Regions from separate parts of the Brevibacillus gelatini genome, predicted to be linked through region 1. Evidence: a T-box and tRNA genes for the amino acid it is inferred to sense, from the RefSeq annotation. Region 1 holds a T-box; the other holds one or more tRNA genes.

Region 1 (7,847 bases):
CATGCGCATAATGCTGCTCCACGATGTCTGCGCAGCGTACGCAAATCGTTGGATGCGCTTCGCGAGCGCCTACGTCCTGCTTTACGACACGGCAGCGTTCGCACTTTTGGCCGTCAGCCGCAGAAACGACGACTGCGATGCCTTCGAGCTGTGCTGCTTCAGCCGGAGCTGCTTCGCCGTGAGCGTGCAGATCGACGTGGGCGACGATGAACAAATCAGCGAGATCGTTCATGGCTGCCAACACTTTTGCTACTTCCTCTGTTTGCGGATAGAGTGCCAGCTTCGCGTCTACAGAGTTGCCGAACACTTTGTTGCGGCGTGCCTCTTCCATCGCTTTGAGCACTTCGTCGCGGACAGCGAGGAACGCGTCCCATTTGCTTTCCGCTTCCGCAGCGAAGCTTAAATGCTGCTCGTCGCCTTCTGGCATGTCGGTCAGCTGCACGCTTGGCTCGGCAACGCCCGGGATGAAGGACCATACTTCGTCGGCGGTATGCGGCAGAAGCGGCGCTACCAGCTTCACCAGGCTGAGCAGGCAATCGTACATGACGGTTTGGGCAGCGCGGCGTTTTGGGTTGTCAGGCGCTTCGACATACAGACGGTCTTTGCAGATGTCCAGATAGAAAGCAGACAGGTCGATTACGCAGAAGTTATGCACCGCATGGAAAACGGTATGGAACTGGTATTCATCATACGCCTTGCGGGAACGCTGCACGACCTTCGCTGCTTTTGCCAGCACATAACGATCCAGCTCGCCCAGTTGCTCATACGCTACGCGGTCTTTCGCCGGATCGAATCCATCGAGGTTGCCCAGCAGGAAGCGGAACGTGTTGCGGATTTTGCGGTACACTTCGGCGATCTGGTTCAGAATCGCATCGGAAATGCGCACGTCTGCCTGATAGTCAACCGATGCTACCCACAGGCGCAAGATGTCGGCACCCAGCTTGTCGATCACTTGCTGCGGTACAACCACGTTGCCGAGCGACTTGGACATTTTGCGGCCTTCTCCGTCGAGAGCAAAGCCGTGGCTCAGTACCGCCTTGTACGGCGCTGTGCCGTAGACGGCAACACCTGTGGACAGGGAAGAGTTGAACCAGCCGCGATACTGGTCGGAACCTTCCAGGTACATGTCAGCTGGCCATGGAAGACCGCGCTCGCACAGAACAGCCTGATGCGAAGATCCGGAGTCAAACCATACGTCCATGATGTCTGTTTCTTTGCGGAATTCTGTGCAGCCGCACTTGCTGCAAGCAAGCCCTTCCGGAATCAGCTCGTTTGCTTCACGGGCAAACCAGGCAGCGGAGCCTTCTTGGCGGAACAGCTCGGCAATGTGGTTGATCGTCGTGTCGTTGATGATCGGCTCATTGCACGACTTGCAATAGAAAATCGGAATCGGCACGCCCCAGACGCGCTGACGGGAAATGCACCAGTCGCCGCGGTCTGCGATCATGTTCGCCAGACGGGTTTCGCCCCAATGCGGAATCCACTTCACGTTCTTGATCGCTTCGAGCATTTGCTCGCGGAAGCCGTCGATGGAAGCAAACCATTGCTCTGTCGCACGGTAGATGACCGGCTTTTTCGTCCGCCAGTCGTGCGGGTAGGAGTGCGTGAAGAAGCTCAGCTTCAGAAGCGCTCCGTTTTCATTCAGCTTCTCGGTGACAACCTTGTTGGCATCCTCGTAGAAAAGACCTTCAAAACCAGGCGCTTCACTGGTCATTTTTCCTTCGTGGTCAACCGGGCAAAGCACGCCGAGATTGTATTTTTGTCCGATCACAAAGTCGTCTTCCCCGTGACCAGGAGCCGTATGCACGCAGCCTGTACCGGCATCCAGTGTGACGTGCTCGCCCAAAATCAGCGGCGATGTGCGGTCGTAGAATGGATGCTTGGTCACTACGCCCTCCAGCTCCTGACCTTTGAAGCTGGCGAGAATTTCCACACTTTCCCAGCCGATTTCCTTGCTCGCTGCTTCGATGAGGCCGTTTGCCACGAGGAATTTGCGGCCGTCTGCTTTGATGACGCTGTACTCCAGCTCAGGATGCAAAGAGATTGCCAGGTTCGCCGGGATCGTCCAAGGGGTGGTCGTCCAGATGACAACGCCTGTATCGGTATCGAGCTTGCCTTTGCCGTCTACGACCTGGAAGCTGACGTAGATGGAAGGAGAGCGCTTGTCCTTGTATTCGATTTCCGCATCAGCCAGTGCCGTCTCGGAAGACGGGGACCAGTAGACACAGCGGAGTCCTTTGTAAATGTAGCCTTTTTTCGCCATCTCGCCGAAAACGCGAACTTGGTGGGCTTCGTACTCAGGCAAAAGCGTGACATACGGATTTTCCCAGTCGCCGCGAACACCCAGACGCTTGAACTGATCGCGCTGCTTATCAATGTAGGACCAGGCGTACTCTTCGCAGCGCTTGCGGAAGTCATTCACCTCGATGCTGCGGCGATCCAGCCCTTGCGCATTGATAATCGCCTGCTCGATCGGCAAGCCGTGCGTATCCCAGCCTGGGATGTACGGTGCGTGGAAGCCTGCCATGGACTTGTAACGAACGATGAAGTCCTTGAGAATTTTGTTCAGCGCGTGCCCGATATGGATGTCTCCGTTGGCGTAAGGAGGGCCATCATGCAGCACGAATGGAGGACGTCCTTCGGTGCGGGCAAGCACTTGTTGATAAATGTTTTGCTCTTCCCATTTCTCCTGGATTTGCGGCTCGCGGGTCGGCAAGTTTCCGCGCATCGGGAAGTCGGTTTTGGGTAGCGATAACGTTTTGCTGTAGTCCATAGCCTTTTTTCACTCCTAAAAAATAAATAAAAGCCTTCTCTCATCCCCAAAAAGGGACGAGAAAAGGCTCCCGTGGTACCACCCTGATTGAACAAACCCGTCGTCAAGCGTGTCGCGGGATTTGTTCCACTCGTTCATTCGTAACGGGAATGACGCGCTCACTTACTTGCCTGCCACAACAACAGTGCAGCGAAGCTTTCGGATGTTGAACTCCCGGGTGATTTTCGGCGGAGGCAACTGGTCGGGTTTTCACCTGTTCCCGACTCTCTTTGACAGTGCGGTTCCACGTACTCTTCCCGTTCATCGTCTAGTCATCATATGGATTGATTTTTTCGACAAAGTTGTTTTCCATTATAGTACCATCATCGGCACAACGTCAATATTTTATTCAACAGCTACCGCAGAATCCGCCTGCTCGATGTCGTCCCATGCTCCGTGCTCCAGCATTTCCAGTTGGGCCTCCAAAAGTGTGCGGAAGCGCATGCGGTACACGGACGCGCGTTTTTTCAATTCTTCAATTTCAATCGCGATCTTGCGGGACTTCGCCAAGGCTTCGTTGACAATCCGGTCGGCGTTTTTCTCGGCTTCCTTCAGGATCAGTTGTGCTTCCTTGCGGGCATTGGACTTGACGTCCTCCGCCGTCTCCTGGGCTACCAGAATCGATTTGCTCAAGTTTTCTTCCAGGCTCTTATAGTGGTCCACACGCTCATTGAGGATGGCGATCCGTTCTTCCATTTCCTTTTTCTCTTTAATCAGAAGCTCAAAGTCTTTGATAACCTGATCGAGAAATTCGTTCACTTCGTCAATGTTGTAGCCGCGAAAGCCTGTGCTGAATTCTTTATTGTGTATATCCAATGGCGTTAATGGCACATGAACCCCCCACTTTTCCCGATAATTCGTACTTATGCTTTCGACAGATTCGGTATGGTTTCCTGCCTTTTCTTACATTTTTTTGCGTCCTGGTTCATTTTATGTAACCAGTCCGACAATCATGCGCAGTCTTCCGCTGCGCGTCGGGCCGGCTATCTGCAAAATTTTAAACCGCCCGTATCCGGCGAGCGACACCATATCGCCTTGCTGCAACTGCGTCGAAGGGTCTTCCGTGACCCTCCAGTTGACCTTGACTTTGCCCGCACGAATCGGCACCAGCGCCTTGGCCCGTGACATATTGTGCACTTCCCCGATTACCGCATCGATTCGCGGCGAAGGCACGGTAATCGTTTTTTCGGCAAAACGGGGAGCAGGCGGAGTAAACGACTCCCACGCCACGCGTTCAATCTGCACCGGGGTTCGGTGAATGTGCGTCACCTGCGTGCAGACAAAATCGGCAACTTCCTCGGCCACAATCGCATAGCATGTCCCGACGTCTGTCAGCATGTCGCCGAACTTTTCCCGCTTCAAGCCTGCGTGCAGGAGCGCTCCCATTACGTCGCGATGCTCCAGGGTGTGAAAGCGTTGGTCTGCCTTGATCGCCAAAAGGGCAAGCCGGAAGTCCTCCGGCTCCGCTTCCATGTACTCCGGATGAATGAGGACGCGCATCCGCTCGGCTCCTTCATAGCCGCCGCTCGCGGAAATTTTCACATCGCGCACTTGCGACGTAAGACTTTTCATAATGTGCCACTGCCGGGGGTCCACAAAATCAGTAAGGCGCATGGTCTGCTTACGCTCTGCCAGCGTCAGCATTTCCAGCGCCCGCTCCACAAAGGGACGTTCTTCTTTTGCAAAATGATCGAATACGCTCATAACACTCGTCCTACATCAGTTTTTCCAGAATGCTGACCAGACCGTACTCGGCAAAACGAAGGGCAATCAACGCGACGATAGGCGAAACATCAATGAAGCCGAGTGTGGGAATAAACCGGCGAAACGGAGCCAAATAAGGCTCTACCAGTCTCTCCAGCAGTTGTCCGATGCCCGTCGCCCGCATCTGCGGCACCCATGACATCAGAATGTAGGCGATAATCATGTATTGATATACCTCAAAGGCAAATCGAATTATGGTAAACAAGTATGCCATCGGCTCACCCTTTTTATCTTGTTAATCCGTTACTCTTCCATGACACTGGAGATCGTGCCTTGAATGTCTACGTGGTCAGGCGTGCACACAAAAATCGTATCGCCCACTTTTTGAATGTCGCCATTCAATGCGTAGACGGTCCCGCTCAAAAAGTCGATAATCCGCTTCGCCTGATCCTTTTCCACCCGATGCAGATTGACGACTACCGGTCTGCGATGGCGAAGGTTATCGGCGATGTCCTGTGCATCGCTGTAATGACGGGGTTCACAGAGAATCAAGCGGATTCCCTCCTTTTCCCGCGCCTGGAACGGCACCACGTTATTCGCCCGGCTGAAGGGCTGTTGCTTTTTATTGCCGGAATCGTATTCTTCCCGTTCCTCTTCTACCGTGGTTTCCTCGACGTATTCCTCGTTATCCAACCCCAGAAACCCCATCAATTTGTTCATCACACCCATACGCTGCTGCCTCCTCTCCTGCTCGTTGTCGCATCTGTCGTTTTTTGCCCTATTCGGGCTTGACCAAGACAGAACCCAAACGAATATATGTAGCTCCCTCTTCAATCGCCACTTCAAAATCACTCGACATGCCCATCGACAATTCTTCTATGTGAGCATGCGGGAACGCGCATTCATTGATCCGCGCCTTCCACTCGCAGAGGCCGCGAAATACCGGGCGCGCCTCCTCCTGATCTTCGACAACAGGCGCCATCGTCATTAATCCGACGATCTTTATATGTTTCATATTACTGGTTTCACGCAAAAAAGCCAATACATCGTTGGGACTAAGCCCAAATTTTGTCTCTTCTCCGGAAATATTGATCTGCAAAAAGCAGTTGACGACCTGGTCGAGCGCCACGGCCCGGCGATTCAGCTCCTGGGCGAGCGAGAGGCGGTCGAGCGAATGAACGTACGGGAAACGTCCGACGACCTCTTTTGCCTTATTGGTTTGCAGATGGCCGATGAAGTGCCAGGTGCCTCTATCCTTGTGCAGCTCGTATTTCGGCAAGGCGTCCTGCACCCGGTTTTCCCCGATATGCTCGATCCCGACATCCAGCAAATCACCGATTGCCTGCTCATCGACGTATTTGGTAACAGCGATGATTTTCACGTCCTCGCGGCGGCGGTTCGCTCTTGCGCAAGCCGCCTGGATGCGCTCCTCAATCGCCGCCAATCTTTGTTTCAACAATTCCTGCTCCTTGATACCCACAATGCGTGATCTCCCTTCTGCATTATTCCTTCCAGCCGATATACGAAGCCATGCGTCCTGTCATTTTGGCTGGTCCTGCTTCTTTTCGATGCGAGAAAAACAAGTCTGTCCGGCAACTTGTACACCAGTCAGTCACCAGCATATTTGCCCGGGAAATCCCTGCTTCCAGCAATATTTCCGTATTCAATCGCCGCAGATCGAGCATGTATTTCCCCTCCGTGGAAGCCAGGACAGCTGTCTCCCAGTTGCGTGCGCTCGTCCGCACCTGTGTCATGATCCGCTCATCCACCTCGTAGCAGCAGCCCCCGATCGACGGCCCGATGGCGACGCGGATGTCCCCCGGATTCGCCTGACAATGCGCTTTGAGCGACTTCACCATTTCTTCGGCAATACGCCCGACCGTCCCTTTCCAGCCGGCATGGGCAAGTCCAATCGCTCCTGAAGCCGGGTCGAGAAAATAAAGCGGCACGCAGTCCGCGTAAAACGACGTCAGCAAGATTCCCTTTTCCTGTGTAAACAGTCCGTCTGTGGCAGAAATGACGTCCGCGAGGCTCTCTTTGCCCGCACCACCCGCCATCACCTGACAGACGCGGTTGCCGTGAACCTGGTCGGCGCATGTCCACGCTGCAAAAGGCATCCCGACCTGCTCGGCCAGCTTTTTGCGGTTTGCGACCACATGCGCCGGATCGTCTCCCACGTGCAAGCCCATATTAAACGAGCCGTACGGTTCTTCACTTTCCCCGCCAAGGCGAACCGTAAACCCCGCCACGATGCCCGGAAAATCCGCTTCCCAGTCCGTCAGCCTCAAAATGGATTTGCCCTCTTCCAAAACAAACGGTTCTCTCATCCTGTCACCTTCCTCATATGGCTTATCATACCATAGCCGAAAAGAAAAGAAAGGCTAACCCCGCGCCTTTCTCCCTCTACGCTCAGTATTCATCTCCGCCAGAGGTTCTGGCTTCTACCTTGAGTGCTTCCTCCATTCGGACCAGCACCACATCTTTTCCGATCTTCACAATATTGCGCCACGGAATGACATAATCATTCCCGGAGGAAAAGAACCCAAGGAATTTGCCTGGCCCCGGCACGACTATCGCTTCCACGCGTCCGTGGCGCAGATCGATCTCCAAATCGGAAATCGTCCCCAGCCGCTTCCCATCCAGGATGTTCACCACTTCTTTGGTCTGGAAGTCAGAGATTTTTACCATTCTCCTCACCCACTTTTCTCCGTTACTCTCAGTATATGAACCGTAGGAAGAATATGTCCTTCTCCCCTGAAAAAACAAAGGCGACGCTTCCTGCCATAAAAAAACCCAACGGCACAAAACCGTCGGGAACGATGCAGCTTCTCATTGCGATTGTACGTGCTTTTGCATGTGGGCGATGGCCGCCTTTTCCAGCCGGGAAACTTGCGCCTGCGAAATTCCGATTTCTTCCGCTACTTCCATCTGGGTTTTTCCCTCGTAAAAGCGCATGGATAAAATCATTTTTTCCCGTTCCCCCAGACGTTGCATGCCTTCGCGGAGGGCGATTTCCTCGACCCATGTGACGTCCTTGTTCTTTTCATCGCTGATTTGATCCATGACGTAGATGGGATCGCCCCCATCCTGATAGATCGGCTCAAAGAGCGATACAGGGTCCTGAATCGCATCGAGCGCGAACACGACATCCTCCTTGGCGACGTTCAATTCCTGGGAAATCTCGGTAATGGTGGGCTCTCGCGAATGCTTGTTGGTCAGGTTGTCTCGCACCTGAAGGGCTTTGTAGGCGATGTCCCGCAGCGAGCGGGAAACGCGGATCGGGTTGTTGTCGCGCAAATAGCGCCTGATCTCCCCAATAATCATCGGGACG
Region 2 (7,847 bases), 150 kb from region 1:
TGGATGGAAAGTAGACACCCGGTGGAAATGAGCAGTAAAGCTTTCGGTAGAGGAGGCAACCTGCTCCAGATGGCTTACCAGCTCTGGCAGCTTGGTTTCTTCAAGGTTAAAGGCTTCTTTCAAGCGGATATATGGAGGTACCAAAGCGTATGTCGGGTCATAGCGCTTCCGGTAAGAGTTGGCCACTTCTTGCACCTTGCTGGATGGAAAGATCACAATACTATACATCATGAGAACCACTCCTCCTTGCTATCTATAGTATATATGCTTTACAAGAGACTATTTTAACAGAAAATTCTTCATTTGTGTAATGTTATGCGCCGAACCGTATATTCTGGCCGCGTCGGGAAACACTGTGTAGTGCAAGGAGGTGCCGCACTGCATGTACACGGCCATGATGATGACATTCATTTTTCTCGTCTTGCTCCTGCTGGCAGTGCTGACCTTCACCATTTTGTCGGCGATTCGCAAAGGAGAGTTCGAAGAAGCTTTCGTTTCGCCCTTAAAGGATGAAGGCCCGCAGGAAGAACAGCCACGGTAAGTTTACCCGTAAAGCGTGCGCAGCATACCCGGCAGATTCTGCTGCCAGTGGCCCCACGTATGGTCACCCTCGAATGTTTCGTAGAAGAGGGTGGCCTTTTTCGTCTGCAAAATGGTTCGCAGTTCCTCGTTGGCCGCATACAGGTTCAGGACGCCGCGAGAAGAGTTCACAGCAGTTTCTTTTGTCCCGATTTCCAGATAAAACGTCTGCGGCACTGTCAGCTCAGCTTCCGCGACACGGCGGTTCAACTGTTCGTCCATGGCCCCCGACTGGCAAGCCACCTGGCCAAACGTATGCGGGTAAGCCAGCGCCGTAAACAGGGAGACGACGCCACCGAGCGATTCCCCAAGCAAGGTTCGCCCGTTGCCGAGCGGGTGCGTGGAATAATGCGAATCCACGAAGCTGACGACTTCATCAGCGAGGAAGCGGGTGTAGGCGAGATGCTCCTTGCCGTCCGGATGGTAGCGGTCAAACCGCTTTGTTTTTTCGACAGGAAGAAAAACGGCAATCAGATCGGGCAACTCTTTGTCCGCAATCATTCGGTCCAGCAAGGTCGCCATTCGGCCCATGGCCAAATAATCGTCGCCATCCTGCACGTAGAGGACCGGGTAGGAGTAGAGCGGTGAATAGCGTGTAGGGGTGTAGACAATCAGTTTTTCCGGCGTTCCCAGATGCCGGCTGTCCAAGACGATTTCCTCAAGAGCCACAGCGGTGTCCTCCTTATGGATGTTTGCACAAAAATCATTATACAGGAGAGCGCATGGCCTGCCCAATGCTTTCGTGTTGCGCGACCACGAAAAAGGCGGTCAGCTTGTGGCAAAGCGCTTTTTGCATGCCTTTTTCGCAAGCGGCGGGAAGGTTGCTCGCATGTTCTTTGGGCGAAAGATTGTCGCAATTTTGTCACCGTGTGATACTATGGTAGGAAACGACTTCACTTGATTTGTGGAAGGGGTTGTCTCTTATATGAAGAAGCAAGTACACAGCATCGAAGTCAGAAACGCTGCTCTCAATCGCCTGGCAGAACGTGGCGTCACGGTGGAGGACATCGCGGAGATCGTTTATCTCATGCAGTCTCCGTACCATCCCGGCCTGACCATGGAGCCGTGCATCGAGAGTGTGAAAGCTGTCCTGGAAAAAAGGGAAATGCAGCACGCTATTCTGGTGGGCATTGAGTTGGATACGCTGGCGGAAAAAGGGCTTTTGTCCGAACCGCTCCAGTCGATCATCGCCACAGACGAAGGCCTGTTCGGCTGCGACGAGACGCTGGCTTTGGGATCGGTCTTCGGATACGGCAGCATCGCCGTCACCACCTTCGGGCATCTGGACAAACATAAAGTCGGCGTCATCAAAAAACTGGATACCAAGTCGTCAGAAGGCCGCGTACACACATTCCTCGACGACCTGGTCGCAAGTGTGGCAGCAAACGCCTCCAGCCGGATGGCCCATCGCATGCGGGATGAGCAGGAAGCGGAGCTGGAGCGCTCGGAAGGAGAAGCGTTGAAAACGGAGCTGCGCGTGGAGGACGAAGGAAAAGGGACGGAGCAAGCAGGGTAGGGTAGCAGGGAAGGCTGTGGGATGTAATGGCCTGAATTGTTAGCTATCTATGTATTGTAGCTATCTATTTAAGTAGGTAGTGTGAGGCGTTTATTTGCCGAAGTTTTTTCTGATTTGCTGTTTTTCCGTTTGCCACGGAAGCTGTGGGAAAAGATATTGTGTTGGATGAGCGAGAGTCATTTTTTCGTTGGTGCTGTTTCCATGCTTGGGTTCGCTGCTGTTTGGGTGGGCGGAGCCGGAGGGTGGGGAGAGTAGCGGCGGGGGGATGGCTTTTGTTTTGGGGGGGGAGGGGGTGGGGTGTATTTCATTTATTTGCTTGTTCGATTACTTGCTTACTTGCTTGCTTACTTGCTTACTCGACGGGGCTGTCTCAAAAGTCGCTTTAATGACTTAGAGATGCCCTCTTTTGAAATTCAATAGCCCTAATAAACCAATGTTGCGTTTTGGTGATTTTGCTTATTGGGACTTTTTGGAAAGTCGCTTCTTTTGTATTGATGACAACTGTTGTCATCACTGTTGCCAAAAGCTCAACTGGAAAGCACAATCGGAAAGCTCATTTGGAAAGCTCATTTGGAAAGCTCCATTGGAAATCGCAGTTGGTAGCCTCACGGAAAGTTTTCTCAGTCGATAATCACACGGAACGCTTTGCTGAATACATCAACTGAAGGACTCAATTGAGTAACCAGCTAGTAACCAACTGAGTAACTTAACCAGTAGCTCAACCAATATCTAATCAATACCTCAACGAGTAATTCAACTGAAAGCCTTAACTGAAAGCTTGGGCATTAGCCTAAAAGGCTCAGGCTGGTGAATGGTTTTTCGAAGAACTTTTTGGTTTTTAGCGAGATTTTTTCAAAAGTGTGTGTGCAAGTTCTTGTTTTTGGGAGGGAGAATAGCACGCCAAAAGCCTGATTTTACGCGGTTTTTCGTGGGGTTTTCGTAGGAGTGAAAAAAATTACAAGAAATTATTCATTTCCTCTTGAAATCCATCTCGGGATGCTGTATAGTAATAAATGTGATCGACGTCCGGAGCGATTCGGGCCCTTAGCTCAGTTGGTCAGAGCGGTCGGCTCATAACCGATTGGTCGTAGGTTCGAGTCCTACAGGGCCCACCATTAAGCGAGTACATAAGTTGCTTGGTTCAAGATCACATACATATCTCACGATCCGGTAGCTCAGTTGGGAGAGCACCATCTTGACAGGGTGGGGGTCGCTGGTTCGAACCCAGTCCGGATCACCATAACGTAAAAACCGCGCCATATCAACGTTTTTGCCCGACCGAATGACCGCTGGACGTACCGGAAACTGTGACGCAAGGTGTCGGTGGTCGCGGAAGGTCGAACGAGGACTGGTCGTGAACCCATACGCTCCTATTCCGCATCAAACGGAAAGGGGCGTTTTTGCGTTTATGGGCGCGATGGACAAGCGTAAAGGGCGGAAAACAACTAAACTTGATCGTTTTTCTGTTAAATCGGATTTCTCACTCGATTTGATGTTTGAAAGGTTTTATTACGCGAAAGTGGCTGAGGGAAGTAAAGAGAGGACGTTAAAAAGTTATAGAGAGAATTATAAGTTTCTCACAGATTATTTAGATAGCCGCGGCATTGGACGAGATGTGCGAAATGTAACTAGGGCTTGCTGAACAATCAAATTCCTTAGAATTTACAAGGGTTTACGTGCTCTCGGATCGAAATTAGGTGCATGGAAAATACGATCTTTTCACCAAAAACCGTGCACGTGGAGTGAGCCGATCATGTATCGTATCCCCGAAAGCCAGCTACAGTTATTCGAAGATTTTTTCTTGCCGTTCGGTGGCAAATTGAATAAAGACAATCGTTGGGTTCAACTAGCCGCCATCATCCCGTGGTGGCGAGCGGAAGAAAAATACGCGAAGTCATTCAAGAAATCGATGCGTGGTCAAATCCCCTTGTCTGTCCGTATGGCTTTGGGGGCTTTGTACATTCAGGAGCGCATGCAGCTCGATGATCGAGAGACGGTGCAACAGATCACGGAAAACCTGTACTACCAATACTTCCTCGGGCTACCCGGTTTTCAGGATAAACCACCCTTTCATCATTCGCTCATGACTCATTTTCGCAAACGATTGGGTGCAGACGTTGTCACGCAAATCAATGAATGGATTCTGGAGGAAGAAGCAGCACGTGAGAAAGAAGATGACAAGAACGACCCTTCGGGTCCTTCGAAGAAGGACAAAACTTCTCATGCCTGCTCTGCTCAGGCTAGTGATGAGCAAGTGAAAATAAAGGAACACTCATGCTTGATGCGACCTGCGCACCAGCGGACATCTCGTATCCGACCGACCTGAAATTGCTGAACGAGGCACGGGAAAAGCTCGAAGCGATCATTGATGTGCTGCACGAGCCTTACATCGGAGAGACGAAAAAGCCAAGAACCTATCGCCACACCGCCCGTAAACGTTACCTCGAGATCGCCAAGAAACGCCGGGCTGGTGCCAAAGCCGTTCGGAAAGCGATTGGGAAGCAGCTTCGCTATGTCTCCCGAAATCTTCGCATCATCAAAATGCTTGCAGAGAAAACCAGCTTGAATCAACTGAGTCCTTGGCAGTATCGGCAATTGCTCGTCATATCCGAACTGTACCGCCAACAGCAGGAGATGTACAACAAACGTAGCCACTCGGTAGAAGATCGCATCGTCAGTCTTTCTCAGCCTCATGTACGTCCGATTGTACGCGGGAAAGTGAACGCATCCGTTGAGTTTGGGGCCAAGATAGCGATCAGTCTGGTGGATGGTTACGCTCGGATGGAGAAGCTGTCCTGGGATAACTTCAATGAAAGCATGACATTGAAAGCGGCCGTAGAGGCGTACGTCCAACGATATGGTTGCTATCCCGAAGCAATTCTTGCCGACCAAATCTACCGAAACCGGGAAAACCTTCGCTTTTGCAAGCAAAACGGCATACGGCTGAGCGGCCCGAGCTTAGGGCGTCCAAAGAAAGACGAGGAGCAAGATCGCAACCAGGCACGGCAGGATGCCTCGGCACGCAACGCAATCGAAGGGAAATTTGGAGAAGGCAAACGCTCCTACGGACTGGGGCGTATTCGAGCACGCCTTCGGGAGACAAGTGAAACCGTGATCGCCTTGCAACTGCTTGTCATGAATCTCGAACGCAAGCTACGTGTTCTCTTTTTGCCGATTTTCAGACTACTGTTGAATCTAAGCCGCCAGCCTCAATGGACCTAGAGACAAAATGTTCAGCAGCCCCTATTTAGAAGGTTAGGAGTTTACACAAAATAGTTTATAGACTCGAAAAGTCCAATAAGCCAGGGGGTTTCCGGATAGACTTGATACTTACCCGCCTTTGATTTAGTTAAGTTTCCTATTGAGCAGAAAAGTGAGAATTCATCCTTGGTAATTCGAGATAACCTATGAAAATCACCTGGAAACTCTACACTAAATCTCTCGTTAAACACCACAGAGAAGACATCGTTGTTTTTAGAGTCATTAGCGTTTAAGTAGCCGTAATCTTTACCGAATCTAATCGAGCTAAGGTTTCCAGTCACACATACGAGCTTACCTAGCAAAGCGTCAGATAAATCATCGACCGTTACATACCGAACTACATTGCGTTTCTTCCCAGAATTAACACCGTTTTCATCAAACGAAACTACTTGACTAATATTTGGATCTTGTTTACTTCGGTTCGCTTCCTTGGGATTTTGTCCATCTGTCTTTTCTGCTGATTCAGTCCTTGCGCTATCTTTTTTAGCTAATGCTCTTTTCATTATGTCTTTAGCACGTTTTTTATTTATGACAATTACATTGTTTGGTTCGTCAGTATCTTCAACGATTGTTACGCCGCCGCCAGGGGTTCTTTCAAATGCATATGAACATCCTTTTTTATGCTCATCTTTTGGCCATGTTGAAAAATATGCATTTCCTAATCCATTCTTGGGACGGTGATGTCTCAATCTTGCTTTACAATCCAAAATAGGACAATAAAGATGAGCACGAAATATCTTTCTGTACATTAGATGGTTAGTTTCTCTCATTTGATATAGGACTTCAGCACTTATATATTCTCTAAATTTATTTTCTGGACGAAAAGAAGACAGTCTAATTTTAGCCATTAGCATATTCTCCTTAGCAATAACTTTGAAACTAACTCAAGAATAGCATAATTTACCAGTGGGTGATTAGTAAATACTTAAGAAAAATTAATTTATATTGCTTGTCAAGAAAGTTGTTTTTTGGCCATCTTCACATGAAAAGAGATAATTTAGAGATGCAGCGAGCTTTCGAGGATATGCTGGACACAGCATGGTTATTCGATGTCGGTGATTTGCAGTACATTCCGGCAACTTCTACGGTACTACAAAACAAGTACGGCTACCGTCAGTGGTATTCGTTTTATCAGGAAAGTTTACTGGGTTCGAATTATCCGCTTCCATACCAAGATTTAATCGCGATGATTGAGGGTAGGAACATCGCTACTCTTTTCGAATACTGGTGTTATTTCAGTATCATCGATGCGATAAAGGAGATATCCGGTTTCCGACCAATCACCTTTAAACGGGAATTTAACGAAGATGGTATTCATGTGCTGCGCGATGGTCTGAAGGTAACGTTTCTTATCAGGCAAGAAAGTCTGGATGTATATTATAATAAGACGTTTGTCGGCCAAAGAACAGGAAGAGAAGGCTCCTATTCCCAAAGTTATCGGCCGGACATCAGCTTGCATTGGCGGAATCATTGGTATCATTTTGATGCCAAATTCAAGTACGCGGTAAGTTCGGATGAAGATGGCTGCAGCCGATTTGTAAAAAAAGAAGATATCGATAAAATGCACACGTACAAGGATGCAATCATCGGAACAAGGAGTGCATGGGTGCTGTTTCCTTCCGAGGTCGAAGGTTCCTATGAGTACTACGTCGATCCTCAGGACCAAAGCAGACGATCGGGAATTGGAGCAATCGGAGTTTTGCCTGGGAACATGAAAGAGTTAACCAATGTGGTGAATAAAATACTGGAAGTAAATTGAAGAAAATCTTTACCTTTAACAGAGGAAGAGGATGTAAAAAATGACTATGCAGATTCATACGGACAACAAAGACTTCCCCTGCCCATTCTGTCGTACACAATCTCTTGAAATCATCCTGGAAAACGACAAAGCCATTGCATTTTATGATAAATACCCTGTTCAACAAGGCCATTTGTTGATCGTACCCAAACGTCATGTTGCCACTTACTTTGCTGCTACAGATGAAGAGATCATGGCCATTCATGAACTCATCAAGACAGGAAAAGAACTGCTTGATCGAAAATACGCCCCCGACGGCTACAACATTGGCGTCAATGTTGGGGAGTACGGCGGACAAACCGTGATGCATCTGCACATACACTTGATTCCCCGTTACAAGGGCGACATGGAAGATCCGCGTGGGGGGATTCGCAAAGCAATCCCCAATCTGGTACCTTATCCCTAAAGGAGAATTTACTATGCCGATCTACAACAAATTGATCCGAGACCGTATACCAGAAATCATCGCAGCAACGGGTAAACGATATACGACCAGCGTATTATCGGATGATGAATACGTGGTCAAACTCCGCGAAAAGTGCCAGGAAGAGCTTGATGAGTACAATACTGCCCAATCCGATCAGGATAGTCTGGAAGAACTGGCCGATTTGTTGGAAGTCGTCTATGCGCTAGCCCGTGTTCACGGAGCATCCCCAAGGGATCTGGAAGAGATTCGCAGATCCAAAGCGGATA

Evidence for each region. A T-box is a leader RNA that pairs with one kind of tRNA and senses whether it is charged. The one in region 1 lies ahead of ileS (isoleucine--tRNA ligase), so its partner is inferred to be a tRNA-Ile.
Region 2: it encodes a tRNA-Ile, which carries the amino acid that the T-box ahead of ileS (isoleucine--tRNA ligase) is inferred to sense. The anticodon was not compared.

The regions. Positions count from the first base shown of each region.
Region 1 is NZ_CP154342.1:2,909,471-2,917,317, forward strand. Features, by position in the region: gene ileS (isoleucine--tRNA ligase) at 1-2,773, opposite strand, end outside; T-box leader at 2,823-3,086, opposite strand; gene AAFJ72_RS13980 (DivIVA domain-containing protein) at 3,158-3,643, opposite strand; gene AAFJ72_RS13985 (RNA-binding protein) at 3,743-4,516, opposite strand; gene AAFJ72_RS13990 (YggT family protein) at 4,527-4,790, opposite strand; gene AAFJ72_RS13995 (cell division protein SepF) at 4,820-5,245, opposite strand; gene AAFJ72_RS14000 (YggS family pyridoxal phosphate-dependent enzyme) at 5,295-5,996, opposite strand; gene pgeF (peptidoglycan editing factor PgeF) at 6,019-6,843, opposite strand; gene AAFJ72_RS14010 (YlmC/YmxH family sporulation protein) at 6,926-7,204, opposite strand; gene sigG (RNA polymerase sporulation sigma factor SigG) at 7,346-7,847, opposite strand, start outside.
Region 2 is NZ_CP154342.1:3,061,961-3,069,807, reverse strand. Features, by position in the region: gene AAFJ72_RS14820 (YjcG family protein) at 1-231, opposite strand, end outside; gene AAFJ72_RS14815 (hypothetical protein) at 383-541, shown strand; gene AAFJ72_RS14810 (alpha/beta hydrolase) at 544-1,248, opposite strand; gene AAFJ72_RS14805 (phosphatidylglycerophosphatase A family protein) at 1,505-2,095, shown strand; tRNA gene AAFJ72_RS14800 (tRNA-Ile) at 3,134-3,210, shown strand; tRNA gene AAFJ72_RS14795 (tRNA-Val) at 3,260-3,335, shown strand; gene AAFJ72_RS14790 (hypothetical protein) at 3,450-3,737, shown strand; one part of gene AAFJ72_RS14785 (IS5 family transposase) at 3,849-4,346, shown strand; one part of gene AAFJ72_RS14785 (IS5 family transposase) at 4,349-5,317, shown strand; gene AAFJ72_RS14780 (hypothetical protein) at 5,359-6,204, opposite strand; gene AAFJ72_RS14775 (DUF2357 domain-containing protein) at 6,360-7,115, shown strand; gene AAFJ72_RS14770 (HIT family protein) at 7,156-7,560, shown strand; gene AAFJ72_RS14765 (nucleoside triphosphate pyrophosphohydrolase) at 7,574-7,847, shown strand, end outside.